Regions from separate parts of the Streptomyces sp. NPDC019937 genome, predicted to be linked through region 2. Evidence: riboswitches for the same ligand, from Rfam matches in the RefSeq annotation. Region 2 holds a riboswitch; the other holds the start of a gene.
The links. A riboswitch is a leader RNA that binds a small molecule or an ion and turns the genes downstream of it on or off. The one in region 2 is predicted to bind glycine.
Positions count from the first base shown of each region.

Region 1: linked by a shared signal. The riboswitch ahead of gcvP (aminomethyl-transferring glycine dehydrogenase) and the one ahead of gcvT (glycine cleavage system aminomethyltransferase GcvT) in region 2 are both predicted to bind glycine.

Region 1 is NZ_JBEYAL010000019.1:141,612-157,089, forward strand. It holds gene ABZ562_RS20835 (DMT family transporter) at 1-548, opposite strand, end outside; gene ABZ562_RS20840 (Clp protease N-terminal domain-containing protein) at 581-1,108, opposite strand; gene ABZ562_RS20845 (HAD domain-containing protein) at 1,345-1,956, shown strand; gene ABZ562_RS20850 (SRPBCC family protein) at 1,961-2,389, shown strand; gene ABZ562_RS20855 (PadR family transcriptional regulator) at 2,405-3,043, opposite strand; gene ABZ562_RS20860 (PhzF family phenazine biosynthesis protein) at 3,183-3,998, shown strand; gene ABZ562_RS20865 (CPBP family intramembrane glutamic endopeptidase) at 4,026-4,796, opposite strand; gene ABZ562_RS20870 (substrate-binding domain-containing protein) at 4,982-6,844, shown strand; gene ABZ562_RS20875 (glutamate--cysteine ligase) at 6,873-8,375, opposite strand; gene ABZ562_RS20880 (hypothetical protein) at 8,834-9,421, shown strand; gene ABZ562_RS20885 (DUF5999 family protein) at 9,690-9,896, shown strand; gene gcvP (aminomethyl-transferring glycine dehydrogenase) at 9,990-12,887, opposite strand; glycine riboswitch at 13,076-13,173, opposite strand; gene ABZ562_RS20895 (PRC-barrel domain-containing protein) at 13,316-13,633, shown strand; gene ABZ562_RS20900 (DNA polymerase IV) at 13,609-15,093, opposite strand; gene ABZ562_RS20905 (MerR family transcriptional regulator) at 15,167-15,478, opposite strand, start outside.
Region 2 is NZ_JBEYAL010000012.1:130,896-146,373, reverse strand. It holds gene ABZ562_RS14825 (ATP-binding protein) at 1-1,419, shown strand, start outside; gene ABZ562_RS14820 (hypothetical protein) at 1,468-3,189, opposite strand; gene ABZ562_RS14815 (L-serine ammonia-lyase) at 3,200-4,582, opposite strand; gene glyA (serine hydroxymethyltransferase) at 4,694-5,959, opposite strand; gene gcvH (glycine cleavage system protein GcvH) at 5,985-6,365, opposite strand; gene gcvT (glycine cleavage system aminomethyltransferase GcvT) at 6,431-7,558, opposite strand; glycine riboswitch at 7,752-7,862, opposite strand; gene ABZ562_RS14795 (AAA family ATPase) at 8,025-8,702, shown strand; gene ABZ562_RS14790 (enhanced serine sensitivity protein SseB) at 8,908-9,705, shown strand; gene ABZ562_RS14785 (enhanced serine sensitivity protein SseB C-terminal domain-containing protein) at 9,861-10,613, shown strand; gene ABZ562_RS14780 (ABC transporter permease) at 10,923-11,927, shown strand; gene ABZ562_RS14775 (ABC transporter substrate-binding protein) at 12,014-13,774, shown strand; gene ABZ562_RS14770 (ABC transporter permease) at 13,906-14,904, shown strand; gene ABZ562_RS14765 (ABC transporter ATP-binding protein) at 14,901-15,478, shown strand, end outside.

The DNA of each region.
Region 1 (15,478 bases), on a different contig from region 2:
TGCCCCTCGCTGCCGTGGTCGGACAGGACGAAGTAGCCGACCTGGCAGCAGGCGGCGCCGAGGGCGAGCGCCAGCCCCAGCGCGTCGAAGCTCAGCCCGGACCACACCTCCACCACGCACGCGAGCCCGCCCACGGCGAGGACGACGCCGGCCGCGGCCGCCCGGCTCACCGGCCGCCGCTGGACGAACCGGACCCATCCCAGCACCAGCGCGGGCGCGAGGTATTCGACGAGCAGCGCGACCCCGACCGGGATGCGCGAGAGCGCGGCGAAGTAGAAGGCCTGGACGCCCGCCACGGCCAGCAGACCGAAGCCCAGGAGCAGTCCCGGGCGCCGCAGCGGCAGGCGGCGGTGGCGCCAGACCAGGGGCAGCATGACGAGGGCGGCGCCCGCCACCCGCAACCAGGTGACCTGCAGCGGTTCCAGCCCCGCCCCGATCAGCGGTTTGGCGGCGACGCCCGAGCCGCCGAACGCGAGCGCCGAGACCAGGGCGAGCCCCAGGCCGACCCCCCTGCCCTGCTCATGGCCCTGTCCTCGCGTGTGGTGCATCGGGCCATCATGTCAGCCCGATGTCAGGACCGTCACCCCGTACGCGCCTGGCACGGCGCGCCGTCCAGCGCCGTCACCAGCAGGTCCACATCCACCCCGGCCCGCCGCAGCACCTCCACGGCCCGGCACTCCCGGTCGTAGGTGAGCGCGGCGAGGAGGTCGGGGCCCTCGGCGAGGAACGCGCCCCGCGCCCCGGCGCGCCCGACCGCCGACGCCATGGCGGCAGCGGCGGCCGGGGACCAGCCGGGCACCTCGTCACCGGCGCCGGTCGCGGAGGTCTCGACCGTGCCGCTCCACCGGAGCCCGTAGCCGATGGTGCGCTGCACCAGATAGCCGAGCAGCCGCGCCACTTGGGGCGGGCCACCGGCGAACGCGCCCCACACCCGCGGGTCGTTCTCCACCAGGGTGTGCAGCAGATGGGCCGTGTCGAGCTGGTTGTCCCCGTCGCGTACGGCGCGGCGGTGGGCTCCCGTGACCACGGCGGTCAACGGCTCGCTCAGCCGGTCCTCGAACCCGGCACCGGCCGGGTCGACGGAAGCGGAAAGGGCAGGACTTCGCACGCTCTCACCCCATCAGTCCCTTGAGGCCGAAGCGTCCTCAGCGGGAAGCATGTGCGGGTCCCACGGTAGTTGGGCACGGATGACCGGAAATCATCCTCGGGGAGGAGAGGACCCGGCCTTCCTCCCGACCCCGGAACCCCCTCGAAACCCCCGCGACACGCAACCTGCGCCGCTCCGGGGCCGTCCCCCACTCACAACCGCGCCTTTCCGCCGCACAGTGCCGCCAAGGAGTGACGATGACCGCCCGGCCGCTGCTCTTCCTGGACATCGACGGTGTTCTCAACCCGGTTCTGCCGACCGACGGGTTCGCCGCCCACGACGTACTCGACTTCACCGTCCTCCTCTCCGTCACCCACGCCGACTGGCTGCGCGAGCTGTCCGCCACCTACGAACTCGTCTGGGCCACGACCTGGGAGCACGAGGCCAACCGCCATATCGCGCCACTCCTCGAACTGCCCCGGCTTCCGGTCGTGGAGTTCACGGGCTACGAGCCGCGGCCGGACGATCCGCGGCTGCCGGTGCTCGACCTCCTCTCGGGCCGCAAGTGGGCGCCGATCCTGCGGTACGCCGCGGGCCGCCCGTTCGCCTGGGTGGACGATGTGATCCCCGAGCGGCTGGTGACCCGGTCCCGGCTGCGGCGCGACCGGCTGCTGCTGCCGGTCGACCCCGCGCACGGGCTGCGCCGGGAGCACGTCGACCGGCTGCTGCGGCGCCCTCCCCGGGCGCGCCGCCTGCGGCGCCCGCGGCCGCACCGGAAGCCGATGGCTGACGGATCGTCAGTATTGAATGTTCCCGGCGCCGGGGTTACGGTGCGCAGCCCCGCCGCCGGACACCCGGAAGGGACATGACCCCATGACCGAGGTCAGCGCTCAGTTACGCATCGAGGCACCGGTCGAGAAGGTGTGGGCCCAGCTCACGGACTTCTCCACGTACGGCGACTGGAACGTCACCCACACCGGCTTCCCCCAGGGCGCCCCCGCCTCGCTGGAGGCCGCGGCGACCTATCAGGAGAACATGCGGCTGATGGGCTTCCCCGCCGAAGTGACCTGGACCGTCGAGGAGTACGCGCCCGGGCGGGTGCTCGCCACCCGGGGCAAGGGCCCGATGGGGGTGAACCTCGGCACGCGCTACGCGCTGGCGCCGGACGGGGACGCGACGACGGTCCGCGTCGACGGCGACTTCACGGGGGCGGCGGTGTCCCTGATGGCCGGAAAGCTCAAGGACTCGGCGACCGCGGCGCTGAACGAGTCGCTGCGCAAGCTCGCCGCGCTGGTGGCGTAGCCGCCACCGCCCTTTTCAGCCCTCGTCGCCTTCCTCGTCGTCCTGCTCGGCGAGGATCAGATACAGCCGCTTGCGCGACTCGTTGATGACGGACAGCGCCTTCTGCCGCTGCCCGGGGCTGCCCGTCTTCCAGACCTGCGCGAACGCCTCCATCAGCCCGAACCCGGCCTGCCGGACCTCCTGCATGGCCTCCCAGTCGATGCCGCGCCCGGCCTCTTCCCAGGGAGCCTGCGGCCCCGCCTCCGCCTCGGCGCGCCCGGCCTCGGTGAGCGCGTACAGCTTCTTGCCGCCGTCGCTCTCGCTGCTGATCATCCCCTCGTCCTCGAGGAGCTGCAGCGTCGGATAAACCGAGCCGGGGCTCGGCTTCCACGCTCCCCCGCTGCGCTCGGCGATCTCCTGGATCATCTCGTAGCCGTGCATCGGGCGGTCCTTGAGAAGGGCCAGGATCGAGGCGCGCACATCGCCGCGCCGCGCCCGGCCGCGGCGCCCGCCTCCGCCATGGCCGCGGCCGCCGAACGGAGGCCCGCCGAAGGGGGATCCGCCGAAGCCGCCGGGTCCGGGGCCGAACGGCCCGAAGGCCGCGCGCCGCTCCTCGAAGTCACCCCGGTCGCGTCGGCCGGGTCCGCGGTGCTCATGTCCACGGTGATGCCTCATCGTGACGCTCCTTCCATCGTCGATCCATCACGATGCCTCAACGATATATCGGAACCGATCGGATGACAATGCCGGAACGAGTCCACCCTTCGGGGATTGGCCATGGTCCGGCGCGCCGGCCGCCGCCTACGGTCGGGCCATGCGGATACGAATCGTCGACGCCTTCACCGACCGCCCCTTCGCGGGCAACCCGGCGGGAGTCGTCCTCCTGGACACCGACGCCTTCCCGGACGACACCTGGCTCCAGGACGTCGCCGCCGAGGTCAACCTGTCGGAGACCGCCTTCGCCCACCCGCTTCCCCCCGGGGCCGGGGCCGACTGGGCGCTGCGCTGGTTCACCCCGGCCACCGAGGTCGCCATGTGCGGCCACGCCACGCTCGCGACCGCCCATGTGCTGCGTACGACGGGCGCCGCGACCGGCACCGTACGGTTCGCCACGCTCAGCGGGGTGCTGTCCGCGACCGGCGACCCCAGCGGCACGATCACCCTGGACTTCCCGACCGCCCCGCTCACCGAGGTCCCGGTCGCGGGCGAGGTGGCCGACGCGCTCGGCGCCACGGTCGTCTCCGCCCACGACACCGGCCCCCAGGTCGGCGATCTGCTGGTGGAGCTGGCCGACGAGAAGGCCGTACGGGCCCTCGACCCCGACCTCGCGGCGCTCGGGCGGCTCGTCAGGCGGGCCGTCATCGCGACCGCGCTCCCCGAGGACCCGGCCCGCGGCCATGACTTCGTCTCGCGCGTCTTCGCCCCCGGCGTCGGCATCGACGAGGACCCGGTGACCGGCAGCGCGCACACCGCGCTCGCGCCCTTCTGGTCCGCCCGGCTCGGCCGCGGGGAACTGACCGGACTCCAGGCCTCCGCCCGCACCGGGCTGGTCCGCACCGCCCTGCGCGGCGACCGTACGCTGCTGGCCGGCCGGGCCGTCACGGTCATCGACGGGGAGCTGCTGGTGTGAACGGCCCGCCGGGGGAGGCGGTTCGGGTCAGGCGGTGGGCAGCCAGCCCACCTTGCCCGCCAGCAGGGCGTAGCCGACGAACGCCACGATGTCGATCAGCGCATGCGCGGCGACCAGCGGCCCGACCCGCCCCCACCTGCGGTAGAGCAGGACGAAGACGACGCCCATCGCCATGTTGCCGAAGAAGCCGCCGATCCCCTGGTACAGGTGGTACGAACCGCGCAGCACCGAGCTGGCCAGCAGCGCGGCCATCGGCGTCCAGCCCAACTGGCCGAGCCTGCGCAGCAGATAGCCGACCACGACCACCTCCTCCAGCACGGCGTTCTGCACGGCGGAGACGATGAGCACGGGCAGCTTCCACCACACCTCGGGCAGCGCCTCGGGTACCACCGTCAGATTGGCCCCCGCCGCCCGCGCGCCCAGGTAGAGCAGCAGCCCGGTGCCGCCGATGCCCGCCGCCACCGCGGCGCCCCACCCCAGGTCGGAGCGCGGCCGGGTGCGGTCGAAGCCGATCGCGCGCAGCCCGGCGCCCTCCCGCAGCAGCAGATGGGCCACGAGCGCGACCGGCACCAGCGCGGTCGCGATCCCGAACAGCTGCCAGGCCAGGTCCAGCCAGGGGCGGCCGGGTGCCTGGGAGGCGTTGAGGGTGGCCGCCTGGTCCTTGAGCCCGCCGGGCTTGGTCACCGAGCCGATAAAGCTGATCAGCGCGGACAGGGCGCTCGCGCCGAGCGACAACGCCAGCACGAGCAGCGTCTCGTCGCGCAGCGTCCGCCGCGGCAGGTCGCCCTCGGACAGCATCGCCCCACGCGTCTCTGACTGCACTCCTGCCTCCACTTCCGCTCTTCCTACCTCATCGGCGCGCCCGCCCCGCTAAGGTCTCGAAAACACATCCGAGATCGCGCACGAGCAGGCTGGGCCGGGCGCCATCCGCCGGTGCGCCCGTCCCGCCCGACAGCGTCATCTTCCAGGAGAGACAGATCGCCATGGGACGCCACAGCCAGCCCGACGAATCCGACGGTCCCGACTACTCCGGCATCTTCGATGCCATGGACCGCGCCGATCACACCGATCACGCGGATCACACCGGACGCATCGATCACTCCGCACCGGACAATACGGGGTCCAGACCCGGCGCGTCCTCCCGACGCCGGACCGTGGCGATCTCCACAGCGCTGGTACTGGCCGTCGCGACCGGCGCCGTGGTGGTCTTACGCGGCGGGCTGCCGGCGTCCGCCGGGTCCTGCCGCAGCAACGCGGTGCGGCTCTCCGTGGCCGCCTCCCCCGACATCGCCCCGGCCCTGCGCACCGTGGCCGACCACGCCCGGAAGGCGGGCATCCGGTCCGATGGCCGCTGTCTGGACGTGAAGGTCGCCAGTCGCCCGGCGTACGAGGTCGCGAACGCGCTCGGTGACACGGGCCACTCCCCGGGGTTCCAGGTGTGGGTGCCGGACTCCAGGGTCTGGGTCGAGCGCGCGGCCACCTCCCCGGTCAGCGCCGCGCCCCTGGACACGCTCGGCGGGGTCGCCTCCTCGCCGGTCACGGTCGCCGCCACGTCCACGGCGGCCGACCGGCTGGGCTGGCCGGACAAGACGTACGACTGGGCGCGACTGGCCGAAGCGGGAAGCGGCGGCGACGGCCCCCGGCTGAGCACCGCCGACCCGGCGCGCAGCGCCACCGGGCTGCTCGCCCTCGCCCGGATCAACGGGTCCATCGCCACGGCGGGCGCGGCCGGCGGAAAGGCCGCGGCCGATACGCGCGCCGCGGCCAACGCCAAGCTGCTGTCCCGGCGGGCCGCCACGACCGACGCCGCCCTGCTGAGGTCACTGCCCCGGCGCGAGGAGGCGGTGGTCCTGTCCGAGCAGGCCGCCTTCGCCCACAACGCGAAGGCCGACAAGGCGTCCCGCCTCGGCCTGTTCTACCCGAAGGACGGCACGGCCGAGCTGGACTACCCGTACACGGTGCTCAACGACCGCGAGCTGACCACCGTACGGGCGCGGGCCGCCACCCGCTTCATGACGCTGCTCACCGACGCCCGCGGCCGCGCCGCCCTGCGCAAGGACGGCTTCCGGACGCCGGACGGCAAGGTCAGCGAGGACGTGGCGCGGGCCGCGGGCGGCCGCACCCCCCAGCCGTACACGGCCACGCCCTCGCCCGGGCCGTCCGCCCGGGAGGTCGAAGCGGCCCTGGGCATGTGGACCATCACCGTGCAGAGCGCCCGGCTGAACACGGTCGTCGACGCCTCGGCGTCGATGAACGACCCGGTGCCGGGCCGCCCCGGCCAGAGCCGGATGGACGTCACCAAGGCATCGCTGCGGCAGGCCCTTTCGCGCTTCACCGCGAGGGACGAGATCGGGCTGTGGGAGTTCTCGACCGAGCTGGACGGCGACCGCGACTACCGGGAACTGGTCGCGGCCCGGCAGCTCGGGGCGCGCACCCCGGACGGAACCGGCCAGCGGGAGGCGCTGTCAGCCGCCTTCGAGGCGCTGAAGCCGCTCCCCGAAGGCTCGACCGGGCTGTACGACACCACGCTGGCCGCCTACGAACACGCCCAGGACACCTTCGTGCGGGGCAAGTTCAACGCGGTGGTGCTCCTCACCGACGGCGCCAACCAGGATCCGGACGGCATCTCGCGCTCCGCGCTGGTGAAGGAGCTGAAGGGGCTGGTCGACCCGGACCGCCCGGTACCGCTCATCGCCATCGCGGTCGGCCCGGACGCCGACCAGGCCGCGTGCCGCGAGATCGCCCGGGCGACCGGCGGATCGGCACAGCGGGTGAACGACCCCGCGCAGATCAACACGGCCATGCTCAAGGCCATCGTCGCCGCGGGCGAGGCCGGGGCGCCCTAGGGGGTGTCGTGTCAGCGGCACCAGGCTCTCAAGCCGAGAGGTCGGCGGGCCAGGTGTGCACCGGGGCGTCGGTGCGCATCAGTGCGCAGTAGCGGCGGGTCATGGCGGCGAGCGCCGCGTCCCGGCCCAACCCGCTGTCCCGCGCCCGGTGGTAGGTCGCGGCCTGCCAGGACGCGCCGTTGACCCGCAGGGCGCAGCGCTGCTCGATCACCCCGAGGTAGCGGTCGCGGTCGGCGGGCTCGACGCCCCAGGCGTCCAGTCCGGCGGCGGCCAGCGGCAGCAGCTCCTCGCGGACCAGCCGCACGGCGGGGACGCGCGCCAGGGACGAGGAGCGGCCGGGCTTCGGCCACTGCAGGACCGTGTCGATGCCGTGCCGGCACGCGGCGTCGAAGTTGGCCGCGGCGGCACTGAACGGCAGCCGGGTCCACACCGGGCGCGGCTCCTCGGCGAGCGCCCTGACCAGCCCGTAGTAGAAGGCCGCGTTGGCGATGACATCGGTGACGGTGGGCCCCGCGGGCAGCACCCGGTTCTCCACGCGCAGATGCGGCACGCCGTCCACGACTTGGTAGACGGGCCGGTTCCAGCGGTAGATCGTGCCGTTGTGCAGCACCAGCTCCTGCAGCTCCGGCACACCGCCCTCGTCCAGGATGCGCAGCGGCTCCTCGTCGGCGCCGGTGGACAGCAGCGGGGGGAAGTAGCGCAGGTTCTCCTCGAAGAGCTGATACGCGTCGGTGATCCAGCGCTCTCCGAACCAGGTGCGCGGCCGCACTCCCTGCGTCGCGTATTCCGGCGCGCGCACATCGGTGGCCTGCAGGAACAGCGGCGGGCGGGACTCGCGCCACACCTCGCGGCCGAAGACGAAGGGGGAGTTGGCGCCGATGGCGATCTGCACGGCGGCCACGGCCTGCGCGGCGTTCCACACGGCGGCGAAGCGCCCGGGGGTGACCTGGAGGTGCAGCTGGACGGAGGTGCAGGCGGCCTCGGGGGCGATGGTGGCGCTGGCGTAGCTGATGCGCTCCCGGCCCTCGATATCGATGAGGAAATCCTCGCCGCGGGCGGCCAGCATCTGTTCGTTGAGAAGTTTGTAACGGTCGTCGTAGGACAGGTTGGCCGATCCGAGATCCCCGGCGGCGAGCGTCGGCAGAATTCCGATCATCACGATCTCGGAGGACACCTCACGCGCCTTGCGGTCGGCATATGACAACCCCGTCCGCAGCTCTTCCGAGAGCTGGTCGAGAACCCTGCCGTGCAAACGGTGCGGCACGATATTTACTTCAAGATTGCACTGTCCGAGTTCGGTCTGGAAATCGTGACTCGCGATGCGCTCCAGAACCTCCGTGTTCATCATCCTCGGCAGCCCGTCGGCGCCTGCGAGATTCAGCTCGATCTCCAGCCCCATGAGATTCCTCGGGCGGTCGAATCGCTTGTCGGCCAGGAGCCGGGACAGCGCGTCGAGGCCCTGCCGCAAGCGTCCGCGCTGCCGCTGCCGACCCGACGGGTCGAACTCACCGGCTATGACCTTCTCCCCCATCGGAGCTACCTCCTCGAGTGGATCAACGGCGCCCGCACCGCGCACACCACGCTCGATGATGCCCGCCAATGTGATCGATAACGCCCCGCGCGGCCCGTCCAGCCGCTAGGCTCTCAACAGTGGCGCATTGCTCCATGAAAATGGATCGGTGGGATCCAGCCTACCGCGGCGGACGTAAACTGCCAGGTCATATCCGTGCATCCGGCACCGAATCGGGGGAAATCCCCGCACCTGCGCGGACCTGAAATCACCTTGTGCGCAATATCGGGGACGGCTAGCCGAAACACGCCCGGAACATGGGTCGTATAAACTCGCTTTACGAGGCAGAGAGATAACGCCCGGACAGTTCGTCCCGGCCCCCTCTGACCCGCGTTCCGAGCTCTGTACACCGACAGCGCGTGCCCCTACCCCGGCCCGCTATCGCTCCACCGTGTCTCCGACGTGAGAGGCGACCCACCATGCCGCTGCTTGTGCCCCCGGCCCCGGCGCCCGCCCTGCGCAGCGTCCTCACGGCCCTTGGCTCCCCCACCGCCGTCCATGAGGTCCGTACCCCGGCACTCAGCTCCCTGTCCGGCCCCTTCGAACCCGAACTCCCGCTTCCCGTCCACCTCTTGGACGACATCACCACCCCCGCCGGCCCGCCCCGGGTCAGACTGACCGGCTGGCGCTTCATGCTCCGCGACGGCGACCGCACGGTGGCCGCCGCCGAGGCCATGCTCACCGCCGACGGCTGGGCCTTCTCGCACTTCTCCGAGGGGCCGTACGTGGCCTCGGCCGAACTCGCCCTGCGCCAGGCCGAGTCACTGCCCACCGCCTACCAGCCGCGGCTGCTGTCCATCCCCGAGCTGTACATGGTCGCACTGTGGCTGCACGGCGACCCGGCGGCGGACGCCGCCGAAGGCGGCCTCGGCGCCGGGGACCTGCTGGTGCCACTGGCCCCGGCACCGCCCGGCATCGCGGCCCACCGCCCGCACCCCGCGGCCGATCTGCTGCCCGTCCTCACCCATCGGCTGACCCCCGCCCCACTGCTGGGCTCCCCCGCCTGACCTGCCCCTTCCGCGCCGGACCCGCCGCCCCGCGGCCCACCGGGCCACGGGGCGCCTTGCTGCGAGCGGGTAACAGTCCCGCCACGGTGAACCGTCCGGTCGGGTGATGCGTCATTATCCAGCAGGACCGGTGCCGCGAAATCCCTGCGGAATCCGTGCCGCGGGGCAACACTGGGAGCATCCGACCGACACCAACCGGGGGGCGGCCAACATGAACGCCGCAGCGAGCAGCAGGACATACACCTCACCGCAGCGAAAGAACCTCGCCATGTGCCAGCATCAACCACCGTGCCCGTCAGCCGACTCCGCCGACCGAGAGGCCGCCCATCTCGTGGCGCACCATCCGGAGCAGGGCTGGAGCCTGCTGTGCAACGGTGTCCTGCTTTTCGAGGACACCGGTGAGCTGCTGCCGGACGGGCGCGTCATCGCCCCGTGCCGACCGCTCGCCACCGAGCACGTCGTGACCGCCGCCTAGGCCGACCACCCAGGCGACGTTGGCATCACCAGGGGCCGGCCCGGTGCGCTCGCGCCGAACCGGCCCCGTCGTTGTGCGTGGGGTCCGTCCCCGTCAGTTCTCGTACGCGTCCATCGGCGGGCACGAGCAGACCAGGTTCCGGTCCCCGAACGCCCCGTCGACCCGCCGCACCGGCGGCCAGTACTTGTCGGCGGCCGAGACCCCGGCCGGGAAGGCCGCCTCGTCCCTGCTGTACGGGTGGTCCCACGCCCCGCTCAGCGTGGCGGCCGTGTGCGGCGCGTTCCGCAGCGGGTTGTCCTCCTTGGGCCACTCCCCCGAGCCGACCTTGTCGATCTCCGCCCGGATCGCGATCATCGCCTCGCAGAACCGGTCCAGCTCCGCCAGGTCCTCGCTCTCCGTCGGCTCGATCATCAGCGTCCCGGCGACCGGGAACGACATCGTCGGCGCGTGGAAACCGTAGTCGATCAGGCGCTTGGCGACATCGTCGACCGTGACCCCGGTGGCCTTGGTGAGCGGCCGCAGATCCACCACGCACTCGTGCGCCACCAGCCCGCCGGGCCCGGTGTAGAGCACCTGGTAGTGCGGCTCCAGCCGCTTGGCGATGTAGTTGGCGCCGAGCACCGCGGCCTGGGTCGCGTGGCGCAGCCCCTCGGCGCCCATCAGCCGGATGTACGCCCAGGAGATCGGCAGGATGCCCGCCGAGCCCCACGGCGCGGCCGAGACCGGGCCGACGCCGGTGGCCGGGCCCGCGGCGGGCTGCAGCGGGTGGTTGGGCAGGTACGGCGCGAGGTGCGCGCGCACCGCGACCGGGCCGACGCCCGGGCCACCGCCGCCGTGCGGGATGCAGAACGTCTTGTGCAGGTTCAGATGGGAGACGTCGCCGCCGAACCGGCCGGGCTCGGCCAGCCCGACCAGCGCGTTGAGGTTGGCACCGTCCACGTACACTTGGCCGCCCGCGTCGTGCACGGCCGCGCAGATCTCGGTGATGTGCTCCTCGAACACGCCGTGGGTGGACGGGTAGGTGACCATGAGGACGGCCAGCCGGTCCCCGTACTGCTCGATCTTGGCGCGCAGGTCGGCGGCGTCCACCTCGCCGTCCTCGCCGGTCTTGACGACGACGACCTTCATGCCCGCCATCACCGCGCTGGCCGCGTTGGTGCCGTGGGCGGAGGACGGGATCAGGCACACCGTGCGCTGGGGCTCGCCGTTCGCCCGGTGGTACGCCCGCACGGCCAGCAGTCCGGACAGCTCGCCTTGCGATCCGGCGTTCGGCTGGAGGGAGACCTTGTCGTAGCCGGTGACGTCGGCCAGCCGCTCCTCCAGCTCGCGGATCAGCGTCAGATAGCCGTGGGCCTGCTCGACCGGCGCGAAGGGGTGCAGCGCGCCGAACTCCGGCCAGGTGACCGGCTCCATCTCGGTGGTCGCGTTGAGCTTCATGGTGCAGGAGCCGAGCGGGATCATGCCTCGGTCCAGGGCATAGTCCCGGTCGGCCAGCCGCCGCAGGTAGCGCAGCATCGCGGTCTCGGAGCGGTACTGGTGGAAGACCGGATGGGTCAGATACGCGTCCGAGCGCAGCAGCTCCGCGGGCAGCGCGTCGGCCGCCGCCGCGTCCAGCTCGTCGATGCCGGGGGCGTCCCCGCCGTCGACGCCGAAGGCGGACCACACGGCGGCCAGCTGGGCGCGCCCGGTGGTCTCGTCGCACGCGATGCCCACGTGGTCGGCGTCGGTCAGCCGGAGGTTGACCCCGGCCTCGCGGGCGGCGGCGACGACGTCGGCGGCCTTGCCGGGGACGCGCGCGGTGAGGGTGTCGAAGAAGGCGCCGTGCACCACCTCGACGCCGCCCGCCCGCAGCCCCTCGGCGAGGACGGTGGCGTAGCGGTGGGTGCGGCGGGCGATGCCCGCGAGCCCGTCCGGGCCGTGGTAGACCGCGTACATTCCGGCCATCACCGCGAGCAGGACCTGCGCGGTGCAGATGTTGCTGGTGGCCTTCTCGCGGCGGATGTGCTGCTCCCGCGTCTGCAGCGCCAGCCGGTACGCCTTGTCGCCGTCGGCGTCCACCGACACCCCGACGAGCCGGCCGGGCAGGCTGCGGGCGTGGGCGGCGCGCACGGCCATGAACCCGGCGTGCGGGCCGCCGAAGCCCATGGGCACGCCGAACCGCTGGGTGCTGCCGACCGCGATGTCCGCGCCCAGCTCGCCGGGCGAGGTGAGCAGGGTGAGCGCGAGCAGATCGGCGGCGACGGTGACGATCGCCCCCAGCTCATGGGCCCGCTCGATGACCGGGCGCGGATCGCGGACCGCGCCGGAGGCGCCCGGGTACTGGAGCAGCACGCCGAAGACGCCGCGCTCGGCGATCTCTTCCGGGATGCCGTCGGTCAGGTCGGCGACCACGACCTCGACGCCGGTCGGTTCGGCGCGGGTCTCGATGACCGCGATGGTCTGCGGCAGACAGTCGGCGTCGACCAGGAAGACGCCCTCCTTGACCTTGCCGACGCGGCGCGAGAGCGCCATGGCCTCGGCGGCGGCCGTGGCCTCGTCCAGCAGCGAGGAACCGGCGGTGTCCAGGCCGGTCAGGTCGGCGACGACGGTCTGGAAGTTGAGCAGCGCCTCCAGCCGGCCCTGGGAGATCTCCGGCTGATACGGGGTGTAGGCGGTGTACCAGGCGGGGTTCTCCATGACGTTGCGCAGGATCACCGGCGGGGTGAAGGTGCCGTAGTAGCCGAGGCCGATCATGGACGGCAGCACCTGGTTGCGGTCGGCGAGGCCGCGCAGCTCGGCGAGGACCTCCGCCTCGCTGCGGGCCGGCGGCAGCCGCAGCGCCTCGGCGCTCTTGATGACCTCGGGTACGGCGGCGGCGGTCAGCTCGTCGAGGGAGCCGAAGCCGACCTGGGCGAGCATCTTCGCCTGTGCTCCGGCGTCGGGGCCGATATGGCGCTGCTCGAATGGAGTACCGCGCTCCAGTTCGGCGAGCGAGATGCGGTGAGTGGTCATCTGCGGGGGCCTCCTGGTCTGGCACGACCGGCGAGGGGCACCGCGGTGCGGGTGCCCGGACGGCCTCCCCCTCTGTCATCTCAACCTGAGAGCTTCACCGGTCATAGGCGCTCGACCGGCTTTCACCGTCGGTGAGGAGGGGTTCCGGAGCTGTGCTCCCCGTGGCCCACCCTGCTTTCCAGAGTGACCTCGCCCGCACGGTACGTGTGCCTGAGAGATTCCGGGGAGGATTTGCTCCTTCGGCGCCTCCGGCACGATCGCCGGAAGACTCTCCCGCACGGGGTCTGCAGCCACAGCCAGCGTACCAGCGCGTCTGCCGACGGGGGTTGGGCCAGGGGGTGCTCGAGTGGCCGCGTGCGGGGATGTGGCTTTTGGTAGGTATCACTGGACCATCGCCACCGTGACCATCGCCACCTGTGGGAGAGAGCGTGCAGACGGACATCGACCCGCGGACCCTGATCGGCCGCAAGGCATTCGACCGCGAGGGCGCCAAGATCGGCACCGTGGACGAGGTCTACCTCGACGACGCGACCGGCGAGCCCGAGTGGGCGGCGGTACGCACCGGCCTGTTCAGCCGGGACGTCTTCGTACCGCTCGAACCGAGCGAGGTCGTCGGCGACGCGCTGCGGGTGCCGTACGACCGGGCGCTGATCAAGGACGCCCCGGACCTCGGGGTCGGCCGCCATCTCTCCCCGGAGCAGGAACTGCAGCTGTACCACCACTACGGGCTGGACGTCACCGGCTGACCCCTCCCCCGGCCTTCGCCCGGCGCGGGCGCCCCGGGCGGGCCGTCGGCACCCTCGGGGGGCCGCACCAGCGGCAGCGGCTCGCCCGGCTCGAGCTCCGGGTCGTCCACGGCGAACGTCCGCACCCGGCCGGGACCCGACCAGGGCACCTCGAACCGTATGGTCACCCGGCCCACCCCGCTGCCCTGCACCCAGCCCGCGCCGAACTCGGTGTGCCGCACATCGAGCCCCGGCAGCCAGACCCGCGGCCTCCCGGCGCCCTCAGCGGCCTCTGAGACGCCCGGACTCTCCGGCTCCGGCGCCCGGGTGCCCCAGCCCCCCTCCGGCTCCTCCAGGGCCTCGTGGGGGGCCTCGGCGGCCCGAGCGGCCTGAGCGGCGTGAGCTGCTTGGGCGGCTTGAGCGAACAGGTCCTCCTGTGTGTAGTCCGCGAGCCCCGTCACGCCCACCCCCAGCAGCCGCACGCCCGCCGTGGTGTCCACCCCGTCGATCAGCCGCGCCGCGGCCTCCCTGACCACGCCGGGGTCGTCGGTGGGCCCGCGCAGGGTCTCCGAACGGGTCAGCGTCGAGAAGTCGTACCGCCGCACCTTGATGACGACCGTGCGCCCCGAACGGCCCGCCTCGCGCAGCCGCCGGACACAGCGGTCGGCCAGCCGCGCCACCTCCAGCTGCACCCGGGTGCGGTCGGTCAGGTCGACGTCGAAGGTGTCCTCCACGGAGACGGACTTGGCGTCCCGCTCGGCGACCACCGGCCGCTCGTCCCGCCCGCCGGCCATCAGGTGCAGCGACGCGCCATGGGCCCGGCCCAGCAGCCGGATCAGCTCCGCCTCGCCCGCCTCCCGCGTCTCGGCGACGGTGTGGATACCGGCCCGGCGCAGCGCCTCCGCGGTGGCCGGGCCGACGCCCGGCAGGGTGCGCACCGGCATCGGGCCCAGCAGTTCCCGCTCGGTGCCGGGCTCGATGACCGTCAGGCCGTCCGGCTTGGCCTGCTCCGAGGCGATCTTGGCGAGCATCTTGGAACCGGCCAGGCCCACCGAACCGGTCAGCCCGGTCACCGCGCGGATATCGGCCCGCAGCCGCTCCGCCACGGCCCGCGCCGCCGCAACCCGGGGCTCGGTGCCGCCCGCCTCCAGGTCCACGAACGCCTCGTCCAGGCTCAGCGGCTCCACCAGCGGCGACAGCGCCCGCAGCAGCCCCATGACCTGGTCGCTGACCTGGCGGTAGAGGGAGAAGCGGGGGGTGAGATAGGCCGCGTTCGGACAGAGCCTGCGGGCCTGCGCCATCGCCATGGCCGAGTGCACCCCGAACACCCGGGCCTCGTACGACGCGGTGGCCACCACCCCGCGCGGCCCGAGGCCCCCCACGATCACCGGCTTCCCGCGCAGGCTGGGCTTGGCCGCCTGCTCCGCCGAAGCGTAGAAGGCGTCCATGTCCAGATGCAGAATCGTCGGCGCACCCCTCACATCTCCGATGCTGCCGCACACCACTGACAATCGGCGCCGGCAGGGGCGGGGAAACCGCCCGGAGGGAGCGCGCTCAGCCCGCCCGGTTGCGGCGCCGGGCGAGTTCGTCGGCGGGGTTGTGGCCCACCAGCGTCTCGCCGGTGTCCACCCGCTCCCCGTGCAGCTGGGACAGGGCGCTCTCCACGTCCCGCCACACCACGCCCACCGCGATCCCGAAAACGCCCTGGCCGCCCTGGAGGAGGTCCACGACCTCGTCCGGCGAGGTGCACTCGTACACCGTCGCGCCGTCGCTCATCAGCGTCATCTGGGCCAGATCGTCCAGGCCCCGGGTGCGCAGGTGCGAGACCGCGGCCCGGATGTTCTGCAGGGACACACCGGTGTCCAG
Region 2 (15,478 bases):
GCCACCCCGGAGGTGTTCCTGCTGGTCGTCGTGTCCGGCCCGGCGTTCCTGCTGGAGGCCGAGCGGATCGCCGTACCCCCGCTGAAGGACCGGGACGCGGTGCGGCTGCTGCGCACGGTGGCCGGGCCGGAGCCGGTCGCGCGGGCCAAGCCGCACATGCCCGCGCTGCTGGACGGCTGCGCGGGCAACGCCTTCGCGCTCAAGGCCGCCGCGAGGCACCTGCTCACCGGTGAACCGCCCCTCGCGGCACCGGGAGGGCACCCGGTGCGCGGCACGGCCCGGGACGCCTGCCGCCGCCTGCGGCCGGAGGCGGCGCGGCTGTGCCGCCTGACCGCGCTGGGCGGCTGGCCCTCGATCGACGCCCGTCTGGCCGCGGACGCCGCGGGCACGGCCCCGGAGGACGCCGCCCGGATGCTCGCCGAGGCGGCGGACGTCCAGCTGCTGGACCCCGTGGCGGACGGCCGCTACCGCTTCCGGCCCGAGGTGCGCCGCCACCTCGCCGACGCCGCGGGGCCGGAGCACGGCATCCCGGAGTGCACCGCTGCGGTGTCCCGGGCGCTCGACGGCCTGCTCAACCGCGCGCTGCACGCCGCGCACGCCGCCCTGGCGCAGAGCTGGCGCACCGAGCCCGCCCCCACCGAGGGCACCCCGTACGGGAGCGAGGGTGAGGGCATGACCGTGCTGCTCGCCGAGGCGGCCAACCTGGTCCAGGCGGTCTCCGTCGCCGAGGAGTACCAGCACATCGACACCGCGCTGCGCCTGGCCCGCACACTGTGGCCGCTGCAGCTGAAGGCCGGGAAGGTGGACGAGGCGCTGCCCGCCCTCCGCATCGCCGCCCGCTGCGCCGACGAGCACCACCCCGGCACCCGCCTGGCGGGCGCCCTGCACTTCCAGCTCGGCCACTGCCTGGGCGAGCTGAGGCAGTGGGAACGGGCCGAACGCGCGGTGCGCGCCGCCGTCGCCGGTGAGCGGGCGGCCGGCCACGCGCGGGGCGAGGCGTCGTCCGTGGAGATGCTGGGCCTGCTGTGCCTGTACCAGTGGCGGTACGAGGAGGCGTACGAACGGTTCGCCGAGGCGGAGCGCGTCTACGGGCGCATCGGCGCGGGCGGGGAGGGCGCCCGGGACCTGCTGCGCGCCCTCGCCCTGATCCGGCGCCACCAGGGCCGCGCCCTGCGCGGCATGGGGAACCCGGCGGAATCCCGCCTCCGGCTGGAGGCCGCGCGGGACTTCTTCGCGGAGCGGGGCGAGGCGTACAACCTGGCCCGCACCCTCACCGACCTCGCCGAGACGCTGCACGACGCCGGAGACGACGCCGACGCCCTGATGAAGATCGCCGAGGCGGAACGCCTCCTCACCCCGGAGCAGGCCGCCCCTCACCTCGGCTACCTGGCCCGCCTGCGCACGCGCTGCGCGACGTAGCGAGCGGCTTCCCCTCAGCGAAAGCGGGCCGGGGGCACCCCCCTGCCCTCACCCGCGCACCACCCGCACCGTGTGCACCCCACCGGCCGCGTGCACCCGCAACGTCGTCGGCACGGAGACCCCGCCCGCCTGCCACGCGTACAGCGACGACGCGTACGCCGCGGGATCCGCGTCCGTGTCCGCGACGGCCGACAACCGGAGCACGCCATCGCGGCCCCGCGCCCGCACGACGCACCGGTCCGGCCCGGTCACGTACGCGGCCAGCGCACAGCCCGGGTACCGGCGCAGCACCTCCGCCGTCCAGCCCTCCGCGCCGCCGAGGCGCGGATCGTCCGGCGGGCCCTCGCGCACGATCACGTCGGCCCGTGTCAGGTCGCCGGGGTCGCGGGTGTCCTCGTGGACGGCGAGGTGGGCCTCGCCGTCCGCCCCGTACGGGTGGCCCGTGGTGCGCTCGATCCGGACGTCGGCCCCGCTCACCCGCGTACGGACGGTCAGGGGCGCCGTACGCCGCGGCGGGTCGTACCGCGGCAGGGTCAGCCCCTCCAGCAGCGCGGGGCCCATGGGCTCGGGCAGGTCCATCAGCGCGTAGAAGTGCCGCCGCAGCAGCGCCGCCGACGCGCCGGGGGCGGAGCTGGTGAACTCGGCCGGGCCCGCGGCGGGGCGGTGCCGCGCCAGCAGCCGTTCCACCTGATCCCGCAGCGGGCCGTGCGGATCGAGCCGTGGCGCGTCCCGGACGAACGCCGCCACCGGAGCCTGTGGATCGAGCCGGTCCCGCGCGGCGGACGCCAGCAGTACGGGAGTCCCCAGGGCGGCGCCGTAGTACGAGACCGCCCCGAAGTCCCCCACGACGGCGTCGGCGGCGAGCAGGGCCTGCCGCCAGGCGTGCACGGGGTCGATCAGGGTCAGCCCGCTGCGCAGGGCCCGGTCCAGCCAGACGCGGATCTGGCCCGGTCCGTGGCCGTACCAGATGTTGGGGTGCAGCACGGCCGCCAGCCGGTAGTCGTCGGCGGGCAGTTCGGCGGCCAGCCGGGGCAGCAGACCGGGCAGGACGTCCTGGTCGCCGCCGTTGCCGAAGAAGCCCTCCGGGTTCCAGGTGGAGTTCAGTACGACGAGGCGCTGACCCCGGCGCACCCCCAGCGCGCGCCGGAACCGCTCCCGGTGCGGCACGGCGGCCAGCATGCGGTCGAAGCAGGGGTCACCGGCCAGCACGGACGCGGCCGCGGCCGCGGGGCAGGCGCGCCGCAGCCGCTCCAGTTGCTCCGGGTGGGACAGGACGAGCCCGTCCACGAACGGCTCGCCGTCCTCCAGCAGCCACTCCGGCGACAGGCCGAAGGTCGGCTCCCCGTCCGTCCCCGCCCCGCCCTGTCCGGTTTGGTTTGGTTTGGTTTGGTTTGCCAGCCTCTTAGTGTATCCCACCCCGTGGGACAAAACGGTCAACTTGCCCCGCAATCCGTGCAGTTGACCCCCGAAGCTCGCCGAGATCGCCAGGTCCACCGGTGTCGCCAGCGCCTGTTCCCACGGGAGCACCGGCAGTTCCAGATCGGCGAACAGCTCGCGTATCCCGCCCTGGAACGCGGACGACCCCGTCGAGGTGACCAGGAGCTGCACCCGGAAGTCGTCGTGGAAGAGCGGCAGTACGTCCAGCAGGCGTCCGGCGGCGGTGACGTTGTGCACCACGAGGAGGACGCGCCGGCTCGTCGCACGGCTGGCCCAGCGGTCCGCGCCCTGCCCGACCGGCACCCGCAGCGCGGGCGGATCGGCCGACGTCACGGGCTTCCCCTCAGCACTCGATGACGTTGACCGCGAGCCCGCCCCGTGCCGTCTCCTTGTACTTGACCTTCATGTCGGCGCCGGTGTCCTTCATCGTCTTGATGACCTTGTCGAGGGAGACATGGTGGCGGCCGTCGCCGCGCAGCGCCATCCGCGCGGCGGTGACGGCCTTGACCGCCGCCATGCCGTTGCGCTCGATGCAGGGGATCTGGACCAGACCGCCGACCGGGTCGCACGTCAGGCCCAGGTTGTGTTCCATGCCGATCTCGGCGGCGTTCTCGACCTGTTCGGGGGTGCCGCCCAGCACCTCGGCGAGGCCGCCGGCGGCCATGGAGCAGGCGGAGCCGACCTCGCCCTGGCAGCCGACCTCGGCGCCGGAGATGGAGGCGTTCTCCTTGAAGAGCATGCCGATGGCGCCCGCGGCGAGGAGGAAGCGGATGACGCCCTCCTCGTCGGCGCCCGGCACGAAGCGGGTGTAGTAGTGCAGAACGGCCGGGATGATCCCGGCGGCGCCGTTCGTCGGCGCGGTGACGACGCGGCCGCCGGCCGCGTTCTCCTCGTTGACCGCCATCGCGTACAGCGTCACCCACTCCATCGCGCGGGCGGGCGCGTCGCCTTCGGAGCGCAGCGCGCGGGCGGCGTTGGCGGCGCGCCGGCGGACCTTGAGGCCGCCGGGCAGGATGCCCTCCTGGGTGAGGCCGCGGGAGACACAGGACTCCATGACGTGCCAGATCTCCAGCAGGCCCGCGCGGATCTCCTCCTCCGTGCGCCAGGCCTTCTCGTTCTCCAGCATCAGCGCGGAGATGGACAGCCCGGTCTCGCGGGAGATCCGCAGGAGTTCGTCGCCGGTGCGGAAGGAGTGCTTCAGGACGGTGTCGTCGAGCTTGATGCGGTCCTCGCCGACCGCGTCCTCGTCCACGACGAAGCCGCCGCCGACCGAGTAGTAGGTCTTCTCCAGCAGCGGATGGCCGGTCTCGTCGTACGCGAAGAGGGTCATGCCGTTGGCGTGGTACGGCAGGGACCTGCGGCGGTGCAGTATCAGCTGGTCGGACTCGTCGAAGTCGATCTCGTGGCCGCCGTCGATCTCGGCGGCGAGCAGCCGCAGCCGCTTGGTGGCGCGGATGCGCTCCACCTCGCCGTCGGCGGCCTCGACGTCGACATCGCGCGGGGAGTGGCCCTCCAGACCGAGCAGCACGGCCTTGGGGGTGCCGTGGCCGTGGCCGGTGGCGCCGAGCGAGCCGAACAACTCCGCCCGCACCGAGGCGGTGGGGGCCAGCAGCCCTTCGTTCTTCAGCCGGCGGACGAACATCCGGGCCGCCCGCATCGGGCCGACGGTGTGCGAGCTGGACGGGCCGATGCCGATCGAGAAGAGATCGAATACGGAGATGGCCACCGGGGACTCCTTCGTCTGCACGGGGGTGCGTGCGGGTGGTGCGGTGCGGGGGGCGCGCCGGGTGGGCGCGCCCCCCAGGGTCCTGATCCCGGGAGGCCGGGAGGGACCGGGTTACTTCGACAGGTGCGGGTACAGCGGGTGCTTGTCGGCGAGGGCGGTGACCCGCGCCTTCAGCGCGTCGGCGTCGTAGGCGGGCTTGAGCGCCTCGGCGATGATGTCCGAGACCTCGCGGAAGTCCTCGGCGGTGAAGCCGCGGGTGGCCAGCGCCGGGGTGCCGATCCGCAGACCCGAGGTGACCATGGGCGGCCGCGGGTCGTTCGGGATGGCGTTGCGGTTGACCGTGATGCCGACCTCGTGGAGGCGGTCCTCGGCCTGCTTGCCGTCCAGCTCCGAGTTGCGCAGGTCGACCAGGACGAGGTGGACGTCGGTGCCGCCGGAGAGGACGGAGACGCCGGCCTCGGTCACGTCCGCCCGCGTCAGCCGCTCGGCGAGGATCTTGGCGCCCTCGACCGTGCGCTCCTGGCGCTCCTTGAAGGCGGAGCCGGCCGCGACCTTGAAGGACACCGCCTTGGCCGCGATGACGTGCTCCAGCGGACCGCCCTGCTGACCGGGGAAGACCGCCGAGTTGATCTTCTTGGCCAGGTCGGCGGTGGAGAGGATCACGCCACCGCGCGGACCGCCGAGGGTCTTGTGGGTGGTGGTGGTGACGACGTGGGCGTGCGGGACGGGCGAGGGGTGGAGCCCGGCCGCCACCAGGCCCGCGAAGTGGGCCATGTCGACCATCAGGTACGCGCCGACCTCGTCCGCGATCCGGCGGAACGCGGCGAAGTCCAGCTGGCGCGGGTACGCCGACCAGCCCGCGATGACCAGCTTGGGGCGGTGCTCCTTGGCCAGGCGCTCTACCTCGTCCATGTCGACCAGACCGGTCTCGGCGTCCACGTGGTAGGGCACCACGTTGTACAGCTTGCCGGAGAAGTTGATCTTCATGCCGTGGGTGAGGTGGCCGCCGTGGGCCAGGTTCAGACCCAGGATGGTGTCGCCGGGCTGGAGCAGCGCGAACATCGCGGCGGCGTTCGCCTGGGCGCCGGAGTGCGGCTGGACGTTGGCCGCCTCGGCGCCGAAGAGCTCCTTGACCCGGTCGATGGCGATCTGCTCGACCACGTCGACGTGCTCACAGCCGCCGTAGTAGCGGCGGCCGGGGTAGCCCTCGGCGTACTTGTTGGTCAGGACCGAGCCCTGGGCCTCCATGACCGCGGCCGGGGCGAAGTTCTCCGAGGCGATCATTTCGAGGGTGGACTGCTGGCGGTGGAGTTCGGCGTCGACAGCAGCGGCGACGTCAGGGTCGAGCTCGTGCAGGGAGCTGTTGAGAAGCGACATCAGGGTCCCGATCGAAGTAGGAGGGTCAGTTGTCGGAGAAGGCGGCGTATTCCTCGGCGGAGAGCAGGTCGCCCGGCTCGTCCGTCACCTTCACCTTGAACAGCCAGCCGCCCTCGAAGGGGGCGGAATTCACCAGCGCCGGGTCGTTCACCACGTCCTCGTTGATGTCGGTGACCTCGCCGGAGACCGGCGCGTACAGGTCGCTGACCGACTTCGTGGACTCCAGCTCGCCGCAGGTTTCACCGGCGGCGACGGTGGAGCCGACATCCGGGAGCTGGACGTACACGACATCGCCGAGCGCGTTGGCCGCGTATTCGGTGATGCCGATCGTCGACACGCCGTCCTGGTCGGCGGCCGACAGCCACTCGTGCTCCTTGCTGTAGCGCAGCTGCTGGGGGTTGCTCATGGTCCGATTCTCCTGGATGGGGGGGAGTGCTTGGGAAACGGGTCTTCAGTGGTGAGACGGGGGCTTCAGCGCTCGCGGCGGTAGAAGGGGAGCGCGACCACCTCGTACGGCTCCCCGGTACCGCGGATGTCCACCGACACCCCCGGGCTGCCGGGCGCGGCGTGCTCCGCGTCCACGTACGCCATGGCGATCGGCTTCCCCAGCGTCGGGGACGGGGCGCCCGAGGTGACCCGGCCGATCTCCGAGCCGTCGGGGCCCACCACGGCGTACCCGGCGCGCGGCACCCGGCGGCCTGCGGCGACCAGGCCGGTCAGCGTGCGCGGCGGCCGGGCCTCGGCCTCGCGCGCCGCGGCCTCCAGCGCCCCGCGGCCGACGAAGTCACCGGGCTTGCCGAACTTCACCACCCGGCCGAGCCCCGCGTCGAACGGGGTCGTGTCGGTGCTCAGCTCATGCCCGTACAGCGGCATCCCCGCCTCAAGACGCAGCGTGTCCCGGCAGGACAGCCCGCACGGCACCAGGCCCACCGGGGCGCCCGCCTCGGTCAGCGCCTGCCAGACCCGCTCGGCGTCGTCCGGCGCGACGAACAGCTCGAAGCCGTCCTCGCCGGTGTAGCCGGTGCGGGCGATCAGGGCGGACGCGCCCGCGACGGTCCCCGGCAGCCCCGCGTAGTACTTCAGCCCGTCCAGGTCGGCGTCGGTCAGCCCCTTGAGGATCCCGGGGGACTGCGGCCCCTGGACGGCGATCAGCGCGTACGCGTCGCGGTCGTCGCGTACGGCGGCGTCGAAACCGGTGGCGCGCTCGGTCAGCGCGTCCAGCACCACCTGGGCGTTCGAGGCGTTCGCCACGACCAGGAACTCCTGCTCGGCGAGCCGGTAGACGATCAGGTCGTCGAGGATGCCGCCCTCGCCGTCGCAGATCATGGTGTAGCGGGCGCGGCCCACGGCGAGCGCCGAGAGATGGCCGACCAGGGCGTAATCGAGGGCGTCCGCGGCCTGCGGCCCGGTGAGAGCGATCTCACCCATGTGGGAGAGGTCGAAGAGCCCGGCGCGGGTGCGCACCGCGGTGTGCTCATCGCGCTCACTGCCGTACCGCAGCGGCATGTCCCAGCCCGCGAAGTCGGTCATGGTGGCGCCGAGCGCACGGTGGACCGCGTCCAGCGCGGTGCGGCGGGGCGTGGGCGGGGCGTCGGTCATGGTGCGGCTCCCAGGGGCATGATCACGGCGATGACGGGACGGGTGGGGCGGATGGGACGACAAGGACGGCACAGCGTCCTCCCCATCTGTCATCGGAACCTGAGAGGTTCGCCGTGACCCATCCCGCGCTGCGGGGCTGGCCGGCTTGCACCTTGGGTGGAGCCACCGTGAGTGGCCCGCTTTTCAGATCTGCCTCGTCCGTGCGGTATCGGGGCCTGAGAGATTCAAGGGAGGGCTTGCTCCTTCGGCGCCTTGGGAAGACCGGCGGACTGCCGGTGACCAAGGACTCTCCCGCGCGGATTCGAGCGGCCGGTATGCAGTTGGCGCGGCCATCATCGCATGTCCGCTCCGGAAGGGAACCCCCCACTGTGAGCGGGGTCGCGCCGGGGCCTCCTTGATGGACATTACCTTTTCTTGACACTCTCGGGGTACGCAGCCGCTTGACCGACCTTGGAGGACGATCACGGTGCACGGGCAGGGAACATTCGCGACCACCCGAGGAACCCTGCCCGCGCGGCAGGAGCGGACGCGCTCAGGAGGCACGGTCAGACCGGACCGGCGCTCCGTGCACGACCTGCGCGGCGGAGTGGGGGCGGAGCTGCGCTACCCGGCACGTGACCTGATCATCGCCTCCGGGCTGCCCGGCAGCGGCAAGACCACCCTGATCAACCGGGTGGTCCCCGGGGCCGACCCGAGCGGCACGGCCGTGGTCCGGGTGGACTCGCAGCACACCCGGGAGGCGTGGGAAAGACGCATGCCGCGCTGGCTGCCGTACGCGGTCTACCGGCCGCTGGTCCGCTGCGCCCACTACGCGGGGCTGCGCCGGGCGCTCGCCTCCGGCGCGAGCGTCGTCGTCCACGACTGCGGCTCGCAGCCCTGGGTGCGCCGCTGGCTGGCCCGGGACGCCCGGCGCACCGGCCGCGGGCTGCATCTGGTGCTGCTGGACGTGGACCCCGCGGTCGCCCTGGAGGGCCAGGCCGCCCGCGGCCGGGGCGTCTCCGGCTTCGCCTTCGGGCGGCACCGGCGGGCGATGCGCCGGCTGGTGGCGCGGGTGGAGGGCGGGCAGCCGCCCGAGGGCTGCGCTTCGGCCGTTCTGCTGGACCGGGCAACCGCGAGCGTGCTGCGGGGCATCTCCTTCGAGTGACATACGAGTCGGGCACCAGGCCGACGGACGGGCGAAATTCGGCCATCTGGGTGTGACGGAGCGTGAGGACGCCGTGGTGAGGCCGTCTCCGGTCGTGCTTCCGGCGTGAGGAAGTGCTGTGGAGATGCCCGGGCGGCCCATGGCCTTCCGCCGCGCAGCCGTTAGGGTGCTCGTGCAGGTCGGACGAGATGGCGGTTGGACGAAGATGAGTATCCCGGAGCACCAGGGCACAACCCCCGCTCACGGAGGATTTCCCGACGGCGCTTATCCGGCGTTCCCCGGCAATGAGCTGGAAGAGGTGCTCGCGGCCTCGATCGGGGTGCCGGGTGCGGGAGCGCGGATCGTCGAAACCCTCGCCCGCAGCTTTGTCTGGATCCCGCTGCCGAACGGCGGCGGCCCCGACAGCCGCAGCCTCGACCTGCCCACCCTGGAGATCGAGGGCCAGGCCTACGTGCCCGTCTTCAGCTCCGAGCAGCAGTTCCTGCAGATCGTCGGCGCCCACATGTCGTTCACGATCGCCCCGGCCGTCGAGTTCGCCCGCGGGCTGCCGCCGCAGCTCGGCATCGCGGTGAACCCGGACGGGCCGGTCGGCGTCCCGCTGCCGCCGTCCGCGGTCGAGGAGCTGTGCAAGTCCGGGCGCAGCGAGCTGGACGGCCCCGCGCGCGGGGGCCGGGTGCGGCTGTTCGAGCCCGACTGGCAGGAGGAGCCGGTCGACTTCCTGGCCGCCGCCGGGATCGAGTTCACGAAGGAGCCCGGGGTACGCACCGCGCGGCGCGCGCTGGCCAGCGTCGAGGGCGATCAGCCTGCGCTCTTCGTCGGGGTGCAGCTGGACGCGCCGGGCCCGGAGGGGCAGGCCCTCGCGGTGGAGGCGCTGGGCCGGGCACTCGGGGCGGTGCCGGTGCCGTGGATCGTTCAGCTCGTCGCGCTGGACGTCGCGCAGGGTGATCCCGTGGCCACCTGGATGCTGGAGCGCGTTCGGCCGTTCTACGACCGTGACCTGTGACGCACTCCGGGGACGGCCACGGGGGCCCGTAAGCTGGTTGGATGACCAGTCGGGGCGGCGCGCGTCCCGGTGAGGTGCGGGCAAGGCCGAGAGAGGGGCGGACCCAGGTGAGCGCGGGCGCGGATTGGGGGGCGGCTGCCGGTCAGGTCGAGCGAATGCTGCAGCAGGTCGCTCCCGGCCGGTACGACGCCTACGAGGCGCTGCTGCACGCCCTCGCCGAGGGCCAGGTCTGGATGCTGCTGTGGCACGGCGCGCCCGGCGATCCCGACGCCCAGTACGGCAACATGGACGTGGACGGCCATGGTTACGCACCGTGTGTGACCTCCGCCCAGGAACTCGCCGCCAGTGGCTGGAATCGTGCGCACGAGGTGGTGGACGCGCGCCGGATCGCCGACTCCCTCTACCGCGACCACTACGGCCTGTGGCTCAACCCGCACGCCCCCGGCGGCGGCGTCGGCATCCCCTGGCTCGATCTGCGGCGGATCGCGGGCGGGCTGGACCGGCTGCCCGCCGGCCCGCTGCGGCTGACCGAGCCCGCCATCGAAATCCCGCAGTTCTACGCCCTGTTGGGGCAGAACGCGCACCGCACCGCCGCGGTGCGCTCGTTGCGCCGGGCCTGGGTGCAGCCCGCGCTGGGCGCCCCGTATCTGGCCATCGGGCTCGACCTGTACGACAACGGCCAGCAGGCCGTGGAGTCGGTGCGGCTGATGATGCAGCAGTCGGTCGGCGTGGTGCCGGAGGGGCTGCCGGTCTCCACGGTCGAGCTGTCGGACGAGCACGACCCGGTCGCGATGTGGATGCGGGCCCACGCCCGGCCGTTCTTCGACCGCGACGCCTACAACGCCGCGCCCCCGCCGCCGCCCCCGTCGTACGGGTACGGCTATCCGCCGCCGCGTCACGCCTACTGAGCCGCCGCGCCGCCGGGCGCGCTGAGCCGGCTTCCGCACCGCCCCACCGCGCATCGCCCGTGGTGGGGCGGTTGTTACTGATGCGTTCACGGGTCACAACTGTCCGTATACCGGAACCGCTTACCGCACATCACGGTTAGGCATCCATTGCCCGTGGGTACTGGCGGGTGATCACAAACGCGATGAAGACTCCCGCTCCAAGGGGCGCGGTTCCATAAAACGACCCCTTTCGCTCACCTTGTGAACTTAAGCCGCCACAGCGGCGAGTCGTGGGCCGGTCACCACCGGTCGAGAGGGGTCCCCACCACGATGACGGCACCATTGCACGGCACGAGCGCCGACGCAGAGCCGGTCGCGACTGCCGATGTAGCGGCGAATGCGGTCACGGCATCGGTCGAGGGAAGATCGCTGCGACAGATCGCCTGGAGACGCCTCAAACGCGACAAGTTGGCGCTTGCGGGCGGAGCCGTGGTCGTCTTCCTCGTGCTAGTGGCGATCTTCGCGCCGCTGATCGTGAGTCTGCTCGGCCACCCGCCCAACGATTTCCACCAGGAGGAGATCGACCCCCTCTTCGGCACCCCCAAGGGCAGCCTGGGCGGCATCAGTTCGGACTTCCTCTTCGGCGTCGAGCCCTCCAACGGCCGCGACGTGTTCAGCCGCGTCGTCTACGGCGCGCGGATCTCGCTGCTGGTGGCCTTCCTCGCGGCCCTGGTCGCCGTCGTCCTCGGCACCGTCTTCGGCATCATCGCCGGATATTTCGGCGGCTGGGTGGACTCGGTGATCAGCCGCGTGATGGACATGCTGCTGGCCTTCCCGCAGCTGCTGTTCATCATCTCCCTGGTCTCGGTGCTCCCGAACGACCTGCTGGGCCTGACCGGCAGCGGGGTGCGCATCGCGGTACTGGTCTGCGTCATCGGCTTCTTCGGCTGGCCGTACGTCGGCCGCATCGTGCGCGGCCAGACGCTGTCGCTGCGCGAGAAGGAGTACGTGGAGGCCGCGCGCAGCCTCGGCGCCGGCCGCCGCTACATCCTCTTCCGCGAGCTGCTGCCCAACCTGGTGGCGCCGATCACCGTCTACGCGACGCTGATGATCCCCACCAACATCCTCACCGAGGCGGCCCTCAGCTTCCTGGGAGCGGGCGTGAAGCCGCCGACCGCCTCCTGGGGTCAGATGCTCTCCAAGGCGGTGGGCACCTACGAGGACGACCCCATGTTCATGATCATCCCGGGTGCGGCGATCTTCATCACCGTGCTGGCCTTCAACCTGTTCGGCGATGGCGTCCGCGACGCCCTCGACCCCAAGGGCACCCGTTGAGACGCCCCGGCCGCGGATGTCAGGCGGCTCCCCGAAGCTTTCCCCGCGCCATGCCACGTACCGCTATCCCGGAGGTTGCAGGAACCATGAAACCCCTACGTTCGTCGAGAAGCAGGCGGATCGTCGGCGCGACGGCTGTCGTCTGCGCCCTGCTCGCCACCGCGGCGTGCGGCGGCGGCAGCGACGAGAAATCCTCCGGTGCCGGATTCAACGCGGGGGCGAAGGGCGTCGCCAACAAGTCCACCAAGAAGGGCGGCACCCTCAAGTTCATCAACAAGCAGAACTTCGACTCGCTCGACCCGCAGCGCCAGTACTACGGCTTCGCCTGGGACTTCGCCCGTTTCTACTCGCGTCAACTCATCACGTACGCGCCGAAGCCGGGTGAAGCCTCCAACGAGCTGGTCCCCGACCTGGCCACCTCCACCGGCAAGATCAGCGACGGCGGCAAGACGTACACCTACACCCTGCGCGACGGGATCACCTGGGAGGACGGCTCGCCGATCACCTCCAAGGACATCAAGTACGGCATCGAGCGCATCTGGGCCAAGGACGTGGTCTCCGGCGGCCCCGGCTATCTGCGCCAGGTCCTCGACCCCAAGGGCGAGTACCCGGGCCCGTACAAGGACAAGTCCAAGGACAAGCTCGGGCTGAAGGCGATCGAGACGCCGGACGACAAGACCATCACCTTCCGTCTCGCCCAGCCCAACGGTGACTTCGAGCAGATGCTCGCGATGCCCACCGGCTCCCCGGTCAAGCGGGAGAAGGACACCGGCGCCCAGTACACCAACCGGCCGTTCTCCTCCGGCCCGTACAAGGTGCAGTCCTTCACCCCGGGCAAGAGCCTGGCCCTGGTGCGCAACGACAAGTGGAAGAAGTCGTCCGACCCGGTCCGCGCCGCCCTGCCGGACCAGGTCACGGTCACCTTCAACTCCAACCTGGAAGCCATCGACAAGCTGCTCATCAAGGGCGACTACGACGTCTTCCTGAGCGCCACCGGCATGGGCCAGTCCGGCCGCGCCGCCGCGCTCAAGGAGCACAAGGGCAACGTCGACAACATGAACACCAACTTCGTCCGGTACGTCGACCTCGCCACCAAGGTGAAGCCGTTCGACAACATCCACTGCCGCAAGGCGGTCTTCTACGCGGCCGACTACACCCAGCTGCAGACCACCCGCGGCGGCCCGCAGGCCGGTGGTGACCTCGCCCCCAACATGCTCCCCAAGACCGTCAAGGGCTCGGACGACTACGACCCGTACGGCGTCATCAAGCGCAAGGGCAAGCCGGACACGGCCAAGGCCAAGGACGAGCTGAAGCAGTGCGGCAAGCCGAATGGTTTCTCCGCCAAGATCGTCTCGCGCACCGACCAGCCGAACGAGACGGCGGCCGCCGAGGCGCTCCAGGAGTCGCTGAGCAAGGTCGGCATCAAGCTCGACATCAACGAGATCGAGGGCGGCTCGTCCGCCGGCATCACCGGCTCCCCGTCCGTGATGCACAAGCGCGGCTACGGCCTCAACATGACCGGCTGGGGCCCCGACTTCCCGACCGGCCAGGGCTTCTCCCGCCCGCTGTTCGACGGCCGCTTCATCGAGCAGACCGGTAACTACAACGTCTCCGAGACCAACGACGCCGCGATCAACAAGGCCTTCGACGACGCGCTCAAGGAGACCGACCCCGCCAAGGCCGGCCAGATCTACACGGAGATGAACCACAAGGTCGCCGACCTGGCCGTCGCGATGCCGTTCCTCTACGAGAAGAACATCACCTGGCGCAGCTCGCGGCTGACCAACGCCTACTCGTCCTCGGCCTACAACGGCCGGTACGACTACGTGTCCCTCGGGGTCAAGTGACGGCCGGCCACCAGCCACCCCACCCCCACCGTCGCTTCATCCGATAGGCCCGAAGGGCAGGTGATGGCCGCGCGTGGCGGTCCCGGAACCCCGGTTCGAGGGGCGACGGGACCGCCACCGGGCCGCGCACAGTGCTTGCTTACGTCATCCGGCGCTTGTCCGCCGTCGTCATGATGCTGCTGGTCGTCACCCTGACGACCTTCGCCATCTTCTTCGTGATCCCGAAGTGGGCCGGTTCCGACCCCGCGCTGCTCTTCGTCGGCAAACAGGCCGACCCCGCGGCCATCGAGGGCATCAGGCAGAAGCTGGGGCTCAGCGATCCGCTCCTGGTGCAGTTCTGGCACTTCGTCGAGGGGCTGTTCGTCGGCCGCGACTACGCCAACGGCTCGGACGTCACCCACTGCCCGATGCCCTGCTTCGGCTACTCCTTCCGCACCGAGCAGGCCGTGTGGCCGCAGCTGACCGACGCCATGCCGGTCACCCTCTCGCTCGCTGCGGGCGCGTGCCTGCTGTGGCTGGTCGGCGGCATCGCCACCGGTGTGGTCTCCGCGCTGCGCCGGGGCACCCTGTGGGACCGCTCGGCGATGACCGCCGCGCTCGCCGGTGTCTCGCTGCCGATCTACTTCACCGGTCTGCTCTCGCTGGCGATCTTCAGTTACCAGCTGAAGTGGGTCGACGTGGACTACAAGGGGCTCGGCGACGACCCCGCCAAGTGGTTCGAAAGCCTGATCCTGCCGTGGATCACGCTCGCCTTCCTCTACGCCGCCATGTACGCCCGGCTCACCCGCGCCACCATGCTGGAGATCATGGGTGAGGACTACATCCGCACCGCCCGCGCCAAGGGGCTGCGGGAACGGACGGTCATCGGGCGGCACGCGATGCGCTCCACCTGGACCCCGATCCTCACCCTGCTCGGCCTGGACCTGGGCGCGCTGCTCGGCGGCGCGGTGCTCACCGAGAGCACCTACAACCTGCCCGGCCTCGGCCGGCTCGCGGTGAACGCCATCAGCGACAAGGACCTCCCGGTCATCCTGGGCGTCACCCTGATCGCCGCGCTGTGCATCGTGGTCGCCAACCTCGTCGTGGACCTCCTGTACGCCGTCATCGACCCACGAGTGAGGCTCGGATGACCGATCTGAACAAGCCCGCGCCCGACGCCGCGGGCAAGACCCCGGCCGACGCCGCGGGGGAGACCCGGACCGCCGCCGTGGGGGAGGTGGCCGCGGCCGGTTCGCCCGCCCCGACGGCCTTCCTCGAAGTGCGCGATCTGCGGGTCCACTTCCCGACCGACGACGGGCTGGTCAAGTCCGTGGACGGGCTCAGCTTCCGGCTGGAGAAGGGCAAGACCCTCGGCATCGTCGGCGAGTCCGGCTCCGGCAAGTCCGTCACCTCGCTCGGCATCATGGGGCTGCACACCGCGGGCCAGTACGGCCGCCGCAAGGCCCGGATCTCCGGGGAGATCTGGCTGAACGGGCGGGAACTGCTGGGCGCCGACCCCGACGAGGTGCGCAAGCTGCGCGGCCGCGAGATGTCGATGATCTTCCAGGATCCGCTGTCGGCGCTGCACCCGTACTACACGATCGGCCGCCAGATCACCGAGGCGTACCAGGTCCACCACGACGTCGCCAAGGACGTCGCCCGCAAGCGCGCGGTCGAGATGCTCGACCGGGTGGGCATCCCGCAGCCGGACAAGCGGGTGGACAG